2 regions of the Pseudoalteromonas sp. PPB1 genome follow, and region 1 is predicted to be linked to the other one. Evidence: predicted binding sites of a transcription regulator. Region 1 holds the regulator's gene; the other holds the start of a gene.
The links. The regulator sigma-54, encoded in region 1, starts transcription at its own class of promoters, with help from an activator protein. The targets are predictions, from matches to a motif close to GTTGGCACGNNNNTNGNNT.
Positions count from the first base shown of each region.

Region 2: a site for sigma-54 is predicted at 2,397-2,415, ahead of IY568_RS03800 (flagellar basal body rod protein FlgF). Genes of this name have one in related genera too.

Region 1 covers NZ_JACEQV010000001.1:477,993-483,363, reverse strand. The annotation lists gene IY568_RS02140 (PTS sugar transporter subunit IIA) at 1-170, opposite strand, end outside; gene hpf (ribosome hibernation promoting factor) at 173-460, opposite strand; gene IY568_RS02130 (RNA polymerase factor sigma-54) at 486-1,994, opposite strand; gene lptB (LPS export ABC transporter ATP-binding protein) at 2,039-2,764, opposite strand; gene lptA (lipopolysaccharide transport periplasmic protein LptA) at 2,761-3,300, opposite strand; gene lptC (LPS export ABC transporter periplasmic protein LptC) at 3,290-3,844, opposite strand; gene kdsC (3-deoxy-manno-octulosonate-8-phosphatase KdsC) at 3,841-4,392, opposite strand; gene IY568_RS02105 (KpsF/GutQ family sugar-phosphate isomerase) at 4,393-5,364, opposite strand.
Region 2 covers NZ_JACEQV010000002.1:329,118-334,488, forward strand. The annotation lists gene IY568_RS03785 (flagellar basal body P-ring protein FlgI) at 1-71, opposite strand, end outside; gene flgH (flagellar basal body L-ring protein FlgH) at 83-772, opposite strand; gene flgG (flagellar basal-body rod protein FlgG) at 788-1,576, opposite strand; gene IY568_RS03800 (flagellar basal body rod protein FlgF) at 1,595-2,359, opposite strand; gene flgE (flagellar hook protein FlgE) at 2,476-3,828, opposite strand; gene IY568_RS03810 (flagellar hook assembly protein FlgD) at 3,866-4,543, opposite strand; gene flgC (flagellar basal body rod protein FlgC) at 4,559-4,990, opposite strand; gene flgB (flagellar basal body rod protein FlgB) at 4,993-5,371, opposite strand, start outside.

The DNA of each region.
Region 1 (5,371 bases):
GTACTACCGAGTTTTTCGCGGCTCAATAGCGCATCAAGGATGTCATGGGCATTACTGTCTGGAAGCTGGCTTTGAGCCAACTCACTGATGTACTCTAAAATACGTTTCTTACTATTAAAAAGGACCGCAGCTTTGCTGCAGTCCTGTGAAATCAATGAGCTTAGTTTCATGATTAATGTCGAGTTAGCTTCTCTTTGTGCTTGATCACCTGGCGGTCAAGCTTATCGATAAGTCCGTCTATTGCGGCATACATATCCCGGTGTTCGGTTGAGGCAAAGATTTCTCCCCCGTTCACATGTAATGTGGCTTCTGCTTTTTGGATGAGCTTTTCGACATCTAGGATAACATGCACATTATTGATGTGATCAAAGTGCCTTTCTAGCTTCGCAAACTTGTTTGTTACATAGTCTCTTAACGAATCGGTGATTTCTACATGTCGACCAGTTAAATTTAGTTGCATAAGCATTTTCCTTCTGTAGTTACGTCTAAATCAGGCTTTTACGCTGATTGGACGGTGGGATAGCCAAAGACTCTCGGTATTTGGCAATTGTACGTCTAGCCACTTTGATCCCTTGATCTGCCAATACGTCCGCAATCTTGCTGTCACTCAAAGGTTTAGCTGTATTTTCTGCGGCAATTAGCTTTTTGATCAATGCTCTGATTGCAGTCGAAGAGCATTCTCCTCCGTTTTCAGTGCTGACATGGCTTGAGAAGAAATACTTCAACTCATAGATACCGCGTGGCGTGTGCATATACTTTTGAGTTGTTACACGTGAAATCGTGGACTCATGCATGTCGACCATTTCGGCCACATCATTCAGTACCATCGGCTTCATTGCCTCGGGGCCATGTTCAAAGAATGCCTGTTGTTGCTGCACAATGCAATTAGTAACTTTTAATAAAGTTTCATTGCGGCTTTCCAGGCTCTTGATGAACCATTTTGCCTCTTGCAAGTGTGAACGAATAAACTGACTATCTGTGCTGGACTTGACTGAACGGGACATCGCAGCGTAGTGGTCATTCACTCTAATTTTTGGCATTGAATCGGGGTTGAGTTCAACAACCCAGCGACCTTTCACTTTTTTAACCGACACATCCGGGATCACATAGTCTGCTTCTTCTTGCACTATGCTGGCGGCAGGTTTCGGGTTTAGGCCGTGGATCAGGGTCATTACTTCTTTCAGATCCGCTTCTTTGAGTTTGGTTTTTTTCATCAAAGTGCGGTAATCCCGGCTGGCTAACAGATCTATGTGCTCAGTCAGAATTTCTTTGGTCTGTGCAAGCCAGGGGGTATTTGGGTCAAACTGGTTGAGCTGAATGCACAGGCATTCTTGCAGGCTGCGTGCAGCAATCCCAACGGGGTCAAATAGTTGGATCCGTTTCAGTACGGCCTCTACTTCATCCTGCTCAATTAGCTCGTCATCGTTGTCCTGATTCATGCTTTCGACGATGTCTTCGCAGCTGATGGTCAACAGGCCTGCGTCATCAACCGCTTCTACAATTGCAAGGGCGATGGCTCTGTCTGTTGGACTAAAAGGCGTCAGTTCCAACTGCCACATCAGGTATTCTTGCAATGTCTCAGTCGTTTTACCCTGGTAAATGGTTTCGTCTTCCGGCATTGGGCCTGAACTGCTTGCCGGTGCGGCACTGATGTACTCATCCCAGGTTACGTCCATTGCCAAATCGTCGCTGACGGTGTCTTTGTTTAGTGCAGCATCGCTGTCTTGTTCGTAGTCGCTGACAGCCGCCTCTTCATAGCTGTCGTTGTCACTCGTTGTAGGTTGTTCCAAATCGGAATCCGACTTGGACTGAGTTTCATTATCTTGTGATTCAGACTCACCTTCTTCCACTTCCAACAAAGGGTTGCTATCAAGCGCTTCTTGGATTTCTTGTTGGAGATCTAGCGTACTCAACTGTAACAGACGAATAGCCTGTTGCAGTTGTGGTGTCATTGTCAGTTGCTGCCCCATGCGCAGCTGTAGCGATTGCCTCATGTATCTCTAACAATCCTTTTTGTTATTTACTTCTAATTTTATAACTATAGCCTGAATTGCTCACCTAGGTAGACATCCCGCACGGTTTGATCGGCCAGAACATGCTCCGGGGTGCCTGCTGCTATCAGTTCACCATGTGACACTATATAAGCTTTCTCACAGACGTCCAGCGTTTCACGCACGTTGTGGTCAGTGATCAGTACGCCTATCCCACGGTTTTTCAGGTGTTCTATAATTTTCTTTATATCTAACACTGAAATAGGATCAACGCCAGCGAAAGGCTCATCTAATAAGATAAATTTTGGATCTGCCGCAAGGGCGCGGGCAATTTCTACCCGGCGTCGTTCACCGCCCGATAGTGCCATACCCTGGCTATCGCGAATATGCTGGATATTAAACTCATCTAACAGCTCATTGAGGATGACTTCTCGTTGTTCTTTGTTCAGCTCTTTACGAGTTTCTAAAATGGCCATCAGGTTCTGATAGACGGTCAGCTTGCGAAAAATAGAGGACTCTTGTGGCAGGTAACCAATACCAAGTCTTGCTCGGCTATGCATTGGCAATAAGGTAATGTCTTGTTCGTCAATATGTATGCTGCCCTTATCACTGGGCACCAGGCCGACAATCATATAAAAAGTGGTGGTTTTACCTGCGCCATTTGGGCCAAGGAGGCCAACAATACTGCCAGCTTCAACGCTTAACTCAACGTTTTTAACAACCTGTCTGCCCTTATAGCTTTTGGCCAGTGCGGTGGCGGTTAATTTACTCACGGATTACCCTTCTCTTTTGGTTGCTGGGGGTTCTCTTTTTCAGGTAACAGAATGGTTCTCACACGGTTTTGTTCTTGCTCCCCGCGCTGTGCGCTGATCAGCTTCTTTTCCATATCATAAACGATGGTTTGCGCGCTAATTTTTTGCCCTGCCTGACTGATCTCTGCACCGCCTTTTATGGTGAGCATGCGGTTTGCGACGTCATAGCGCACTTCTTTGGCGGTTGCCTTGAGTAAAGAGCCATCCGTCTGACGCTCTTGAAATACGGCTGGGCTGCCTGTTGCAACCAGCAGCTGCTTGTTTTTACCCAGTTCTTCCCGACGGTGCACCTCGAGACGATCGGCCAGAATTTTCCGGTTACCGTGAATGATTTCGACGTTTTCCTCGAATACGCCAATATTGGTTTGCAACTGGGCCAGCTGAGTGCCAGAACTGATAATCACCTGATCAGCAGCTGTATTTTCTGCATAAGCTGCAGGATGAAAGGCACTCAAAGTGCACAGTAAGATCAAGGAACAGGTTAATTTATTGCTCATAATAAATTGTTTCAGTGTGGTTGATGAGTTCAATGATTTCGGTATTGAGATCGGCCACTAAGCCTTTACCTGAAATCGTTAAGTTTGGCCCGGTAATTTCTACTGGGTGCTCAGAGCGCATGTGCTTTTCATTAATATCGACTTGCACATGATCGGCGTTGATGTGCTTTATCATGGCATCAGCCGTCAGATTTGTTGCCTGCACTTCACCTTCCAAAATCAGCGTATTGTTGCCATATAAGGTGGCTTCATTGGCCTTGAGTTGCCAGTTTTGCTGGTCGTTGTGCAATGTAAAAATTGGCGCGGTAAAGTGGCTAAACCCTAGCTCCTGATAGAGTTCCATTCTATCTGCCGTAATTTGATAGCTGAGCTGCCCATTTTCTGCGTAATTGGTTTGCTTCAGATCGATGGCGACATAATCGGGTTTAGCCAGCACTTCTTCTGATCGCGGTGCGACCTGTCCCGATTGCGTTAAATAGGGATACCACAGCCATAACATGGTGAGGCTGAATACAACGAGCAATAAGGCGCGAAGTACGGTCATACGCTACTGCCTTCATAACCCAATGATTTGCCCTGACAGAGCAGCAGTAAGTCAGTCAGCTCCCGAACCGCACCAAACCCGCCGGGTAACAAAGTTCTGTAATCAGCTGCACGAACCACCATAGGGTGAGCATCTTGCACGGCCGCAGACAGACCGACTTTGAGCATCACAGGTAAGTCAGGTGCATCATCGCCGATATAGGCAATCTCGTGATCTGCCAGCTGCAATTTGTCTTTCAACTCAGCGTAGCCTTGCAACTTGTCTTCCATACCCTGATAGATGTACTTAACGTTGAGGCTAGTCATGCGCTGCTGAACAATGTGTGAATGACGCCCCGTGATTACTGCCACTTCAACGCCGCCATTGATCAGGGCTTTTATGCCGAAACCATCTTTGGTATTAAATGCTTTTAACTCTTCGCCCTGATTGCCCAGATATATGCGGCCATCAGAGAATACCCCATCGATGTCGCAGATCAGCAGTTTAATCGCCTGCGCTTTTTGTACAACAGTATCATCGATGGGTTGATATAGGTCGGAAAACAGCATTTATAATACTCCTGCTCGCAGCAAATCTTGCATATTTAACGCGCCGATTGGACAATTTTGCTCATCAATGACAATCAGGCCATTGATGCGTTTTTTCTCCATGATATGTAATGCTTCAGCAGCCAACATATCCTGTGTCACTGTGGTACATTGCTTGGTCATGACTGAGTCTATCGGGGTACTGTGTAAATCCAGTCTTTGCTCAATAATACGGCGTAAATCGCCATCTGTGAACAAGCCTTGGAGCTGCCCCTTTGCATCGACAATGGTGGTCATGCCGAGACCTTTGCCTGACATCTCAAACAGGGCATCGGTCACCGTGCAGCCTTGCGATACAACGGGTACCGCTTTGCCCGAATGCATTACATCCGCCAGTGTTAACAGCAGGCGCTTACCCAGGCTGCCTCCAGGGTGAGACAAGGCGAAGTCATCTGCCGTGAAGCCGCGGGCTTCGAGCAGTGCCACCGCTAAGGCGTCTCCCATGACCAGAGTAGCTGTGGTGCTGGCCGTTGGTGCGAGCCCTAATGGGCAGGCTTCTTTGGAGACTTTAATGCACAAATGGATATCTGCCAGCTTTGCCATGTTCGACTCGGGGTTACCCGTCATGCTGATGATTTGCGCGCCAATGCGTTTGATTACCGGCACGATGGCCAATACTTCGTGCGTCTCACCTGAGTTAGAGATCAGTAATACCACATCATCAGCCGTGATCATGCCTAAATCACCATGGCTAGCCTCACCCGGGTGAACAAAAAATGCTGGCGTGCCCGTGCTGGCCAGTGTCGCCGCGATTTTATTGCCAATATGACCTGACTTACCCATGCCGATCACTATGATTCGACCACGGCATTGCAACATGAGTTCACAGGCAGCAGTAAATCGTGCATCAACATACTGGGCGATCTCGATAATCGCTTGTTGTTCGATTTCTAGTACCTGTTTGGCAGAACCAATAAAATTGTGCGTGCTCATGCTGAAT
Region 2 (5,371 bases), on a different contig from region 1:
ATACGCTCAGCTTGCGCAAACTGGCTGCCAATAAGTGCCATCGTTAGCACGAGCACATTAAATAATTTCATAGTTTGCTTCCTCAAAATGGCATAATGGCGCTCATAAAGAACTTAGTCAGCCAACCTGCACTCTGCACTTCCTGCGTATCACCTTTACCTGAGTACTGAATACGTGCATTGGCAATACGGTTTGACTCCACGGTATTATCAGCGTTGACATCCTGTGGTCTGACTAACCCCTCGAGACGGATAAACTCTTCACCGGTATTCAGTGTCAGCCATTTCTCGCCTCTTATCACCAGGTTTCCATTTGGCAACACCCGCATCACATTGACCGAGATATTACCAATAAGACTATTCGACTGGTTGGCCTGCGCATCCCCCTGAAATGAAGAATTTGAGCCTGCATCCAACTGAATACTTTTGCTTCCCCAGTTGACCGCAGCGCCGCCTAAACCCAGAATAGGATCAACATTCACTTCACTATCTTTGTCCAGTTTAGAATTGGCCGCTTTTGAAGCCTGAGTTGACTCTCGTAACACTACCGTAATGATATCCCCGGTTCGAAGCGCCTTTTTATCTGAGTACAGATCGTTGGCGTAAGCGTTGAACAACGAACCTGTTGGCACGACTGGCGCAGCTTCAGCTTCCGGATACATGGGCGCGTAGTAAGGATCGTCCCGCTTAACATCTTTATTTTGCGTTGTTGTACAACCACTAAGTGCTATACAGCCTGCCGCAAACAGGCCTAGTGTACGTAACTTGTCCATACTACCCCCAATCTTTTAAAGCTGCTGATTAATGTAACTAAGCATCTCATCAACTGACTTGATTACTTTCGAGTTCATCTCGTAAACCCGTTGTGTTTCAATCAAATTGACCAGCTCTTCGGTAACATTAACGTTCGAAGTTTCCAGCGCCCCCTGCACAATAGAACCAAGTCCTTCAACACCCGGGTTCCCCTGAACTGGCGCACCGCTGACAGCAGTTTCGGTATAGAGGTTTTGACCAATCGGTTCAAGACCAGATGGGTTAATGAAATCGCTTATTACCAGCTGGCCGATAACCGTATTGGCAGCTTCACCCTGAATACTGACAGAAACCTCACCATCCTGAGAAATGGTGATGGAATTTGCATTGTCCGGAACATTCATTTCAGGTTGCACCGGAAAGCCTGCCCCAGAGGTCACGATTCTACCTTCTTCATCAGTGGTAAACTGGCCATTTCGCGTGTATGCAATGGTGCCGTCAGGCATCTGAATTTCGAAAAAACCCGGTCCCTGAACCATCCAGTCCAATGAGTTTTCAGTGCTCAGCATGTTACCTTGCGAAAAGTTCTTCTGGTTGGCCACCACCTTGGCGCCCGCGCCAAGCATCAAGCCTGATGGAAGCTCGGTATCCTGAGAAGAACGACCGCCTGGTTGGTTAATATTCTGATAGAGTAAGTCTTCAAATATTGCGCGGCTTTTCTTATAGCCCACAGTACTGGCATTCGCCAGGTTATTCGAAATCACCGAAATATCAGTTTGCTGGGCATCTAGGCCGGTTTTACTGATCCATAATGCTGGGTTCATAATCTATACCTCACTCTCTTAAACGATACGCAGGAGCGAAGTGTGTCGCTCATCAATTTCTTCAGCTGTTTTCATCAGTTTCATCTGCATTTCAAACTGGCGCTGAAGGTTTACCATGTCTACCATCTCGTGAACCGGGTTCACGTTGGACATTTCTAAATAGCCACTCATGACTTTGGCGGTAGGTGAAATTTCACAAAACCCACATACGCCGTCTTCGAGCAACTCCTCTTTTGGTCTGAACAAACCATCATTGCCTTTTTCAAGTTTGCTATTGTCTGCGCTAATAATCTTTAACCGGTCGACCACTTCTAAAAAGTTGGCAGGTGCCCCCTGAGGGCGCACCTGAATTGAGCCATCATCACTGAACACCACCTTCTCTACTGGCAAAGGCAATATAATGGGCCCACCTTCGCCAATTATTTGACGACCATGACTGGTAACCAGTGCACCATCTGCCGTGATGTTCAGTGTGCCAACTTTCGTATAAGCCTCATCGCCTGCGGCATCTACAACACTTATCCAGGATTTCTCATCTACCGCAATGTCCAGATCCCGGCCGGTTTCAGTAATGGCACCACCTGTCATCATAGTGCCTGGGCGCTCCTGCATCGCAAACACGCGTGTCGGTAGCCCTTCGCCAAATGCCTGCATTGAACGGGCCTGTGCAAAGTCAGCCTTAAACCCGGTAGTATTGGCGTTAGCCAGGTTATTTGCCTTCAGCCCGACACCAACCAGGTTTTGTTTGGCGCCTGACATAGCGACATACAGCATTTTATCCATGGGAACGACCTAAAAATTGTTCAATCTATACTGAATAAAGCAATATAGATGCCAAGATGATCGTCAAGAAAATGAAAAGGCCGCTAAATGCGGCCTCAAGAGGTGATTGGATTTGATTATCGGATCTGCAGGATATTCTGCTGAAGTGTTGAGTTGACTTCCAGTGCCCGCGAGTTTGCCTGGAAGTTTCGCTGCGCACTTATCAGGTCTACCAGCTCGTTTGTTAAGTTAACATTGGACTGCTCCAATGCTGAGGAGTTGATTGAACCCAGTGTTCCTGAACCAGGCTCTCCCGCAATAGGCTCACCTGATGTTAAACTCTTTTTCCATCCGGTATTGCCCACTTGCTGCAACCCCTGAGAGTTAGAAAAACGCACCATGGCAACCTGACCCAAATAGGTTGAGTCACCATTACTGTAAGATGCGACAATTTTACCGTCACCGCCGATATCAATCCCCGCTAATCGGCCCGTTGTAGCGCCGTCTTGTTCAAGCGCTTTAACCTCAAAACGGCTGGCGAACTGTGTAGGTAGTTTGTTTGAGGTGTTTGCTTCATCGCGCCAATTCAGTTCCACGTTACTTGGGAATGTTGCGCCGTTTGTAAGCAAAGTTGATAAACCAGCACCTGCACCCGCTGGGATTGCAAACGAGTTAAAAGTTGTGCCTGTGTTCGCAACTTGCGGGTTACCTGTCGTGGATGGCAAACCATTTTGGTCAAACTGAAACTCAGTTATCGGCTCAAGTGGTGCGCCACTGGCTCCCGATGTATTAAACTGTGTACCATTAAGCGTTGCATACACTTGCCATTCATTGGGGTTGGTTGCGGGATCTTCTTTTACAAAATAAAGCTGAAGAATATGCGGTTCACCCAAGCTATCGTAAATCGTTGTTGAAGTAGAACTGTTGTAAGTTGCACTTTCTGTTGGGTCAAATGCCAACGTTGGCGCTGAAGCACGTGAGTCCAAGTTGAAAGATGAATACACACTGGTGGTTGCGCGTGGTGAACCAGAAGCATCTGGGATTTGCAGTGCTGATGATGTACTTAAACTGATTGAGGTCGTGTCACCGGTACTTGGGTCAACAGGGAAACCCTGTAAAAAATTACCCTGAGCATCAACGATAAAGTTGTCTTTGTTAAGTTTAAAGGCCCCTGCACGAGAGTAAGTGAAGTCCTGAGCTCCCAGCTCTTCACTCATCGCAAAGTAACCTTCACCTGTAATCGCCAGGTCCAGCGAGTTCTGCGTAAAGTTCAAAGAACCTTGGTGAAACTGCTGCGCAACCATAGTGGTTTGCACACCATCACCATTTTTTGTCTTACCAGCGCTAAATACGGAAGATGCATACACAGATGCAAATTCAGCACGCGATTCTTTAAAGCCCGTCGTATTAACGTTAGCGATATTGTTAGCTGTGGTATCCAGGTCTTTCTGAGCCGCAGCTAAACCAGTTAATGCAATATTGAAACTCATACTCTCACCTCTTGCGATTAAGGTTAAATCTTTTTAATTAGGCTAATTCCGCGACGTCAGTAAGCCGCACGGCACCCGCTTTAGTGTTGATAACGATGCCGCTTGCACCATTGACATTGACGCTTTCAATATTTCTGAAAGTCGCTGTAGGCAAGGCTGTAAACTTACCGTTTACAGAGCCCTCAGCCTTTATTGTGTAATCTCCAGGCGGTAACATGTCACCATCAGTGTTTTTACCATCCCAGTCAAAGCGAACTGCACCAGCATTTTGATCTTTAAGATCTATGGTTCTTACCAGCTCGTTTTTATCATTAAGAATACTGACCGTCAGTTTTTCTACAGGCTCGGTCACAATAATAGAACCCCGCGACTGCATGTCCGGGCCGTGCTCAATTGTGTCTGATTCCAGTAGCGCTTTCTTGCCGATCAAAGTCGACGCCTGCAAAGCAGAATTCGAGGTCATAGAATCAGCCAATGATTCAAACTTCGTGTTCAGGTCAGAGATACCCTCGGCCATGGTGAAGTTTGTCATTTGTGCAATCATCTGATCATTATCAGCCGGTTTGCTCGGGTCCTGATAAGACAACTGCTGAGTCAATAACGCAAAGAAATCCTCCTGCTTCAACTCATCATTCTTTTCTGTCGGAACCTGCTTGTCAGGCCAACGCAATGAATCGACATAGGTCGAGGTTGCTGAATTGACTTCGTTACTCATTGGCTATACTCCCACTTAGCGCTGACCAAGTTGCAAGGTTTTGCTAAGCATCTGCTTAGCGGCATCCGCTACCTGAACATTCGTTTGGTACGAACGCGATGCAGAGATCATGTTTGTCATCTCTTCAACCACATTCACATTTGGCTTATAGATGTACCCGTCTTTGTCAGCACTTGGATGGTTGGGGTTGTACTCAACCTGCAGTGGTTTATCGCTTTCTACGATCCCCAGTACTTTCACTCCAACCGAAGACCCCATGGTATTCGGGTGAGCTGCCGCAGCCTTGTTTAACTCCGCGGCGAAAACTGGGTGCCTAGCTCTATACACCTTATCCTGACTAGAACTGATGCTGTTTGCATTAGAAATATTACTGGCGGTCGTGTTCAAACGGACGTTCTGGGCGCTCATGCCTGAACCCGCTATATCAAAAACATTATATAAACTCATGATTAGCCACCTTGACCACTCAGGGCTTTCTTCAGCCCTTTAAATTTACCAGATAAAAAATTCAAACTAGCTTGGTACTCTAATGCGTTTTGTACATACAAGTTTCGTTCCACTTGTATATCCACTGAGTTACCATCGCCTGTATCTGCTTGATTTGGCGTGCGATATAGTTCAACACCATTGTTCAGCTGAGTCCCACCACTAAGATGATTCTCATTGGTTCTGACCATCTTATTGCCGCTTAGCTGTGCCGATTTTGCCGCTTTAAAAGCCTGGCCAAAGTCGATATCCTTAGCTTTATATCCAGGGGTATCTGCATTGGCTATGTTACTTGCTAAAATTTCAGCACGCTGAGAGCGGATCAGCATAGTGTGAGGATGA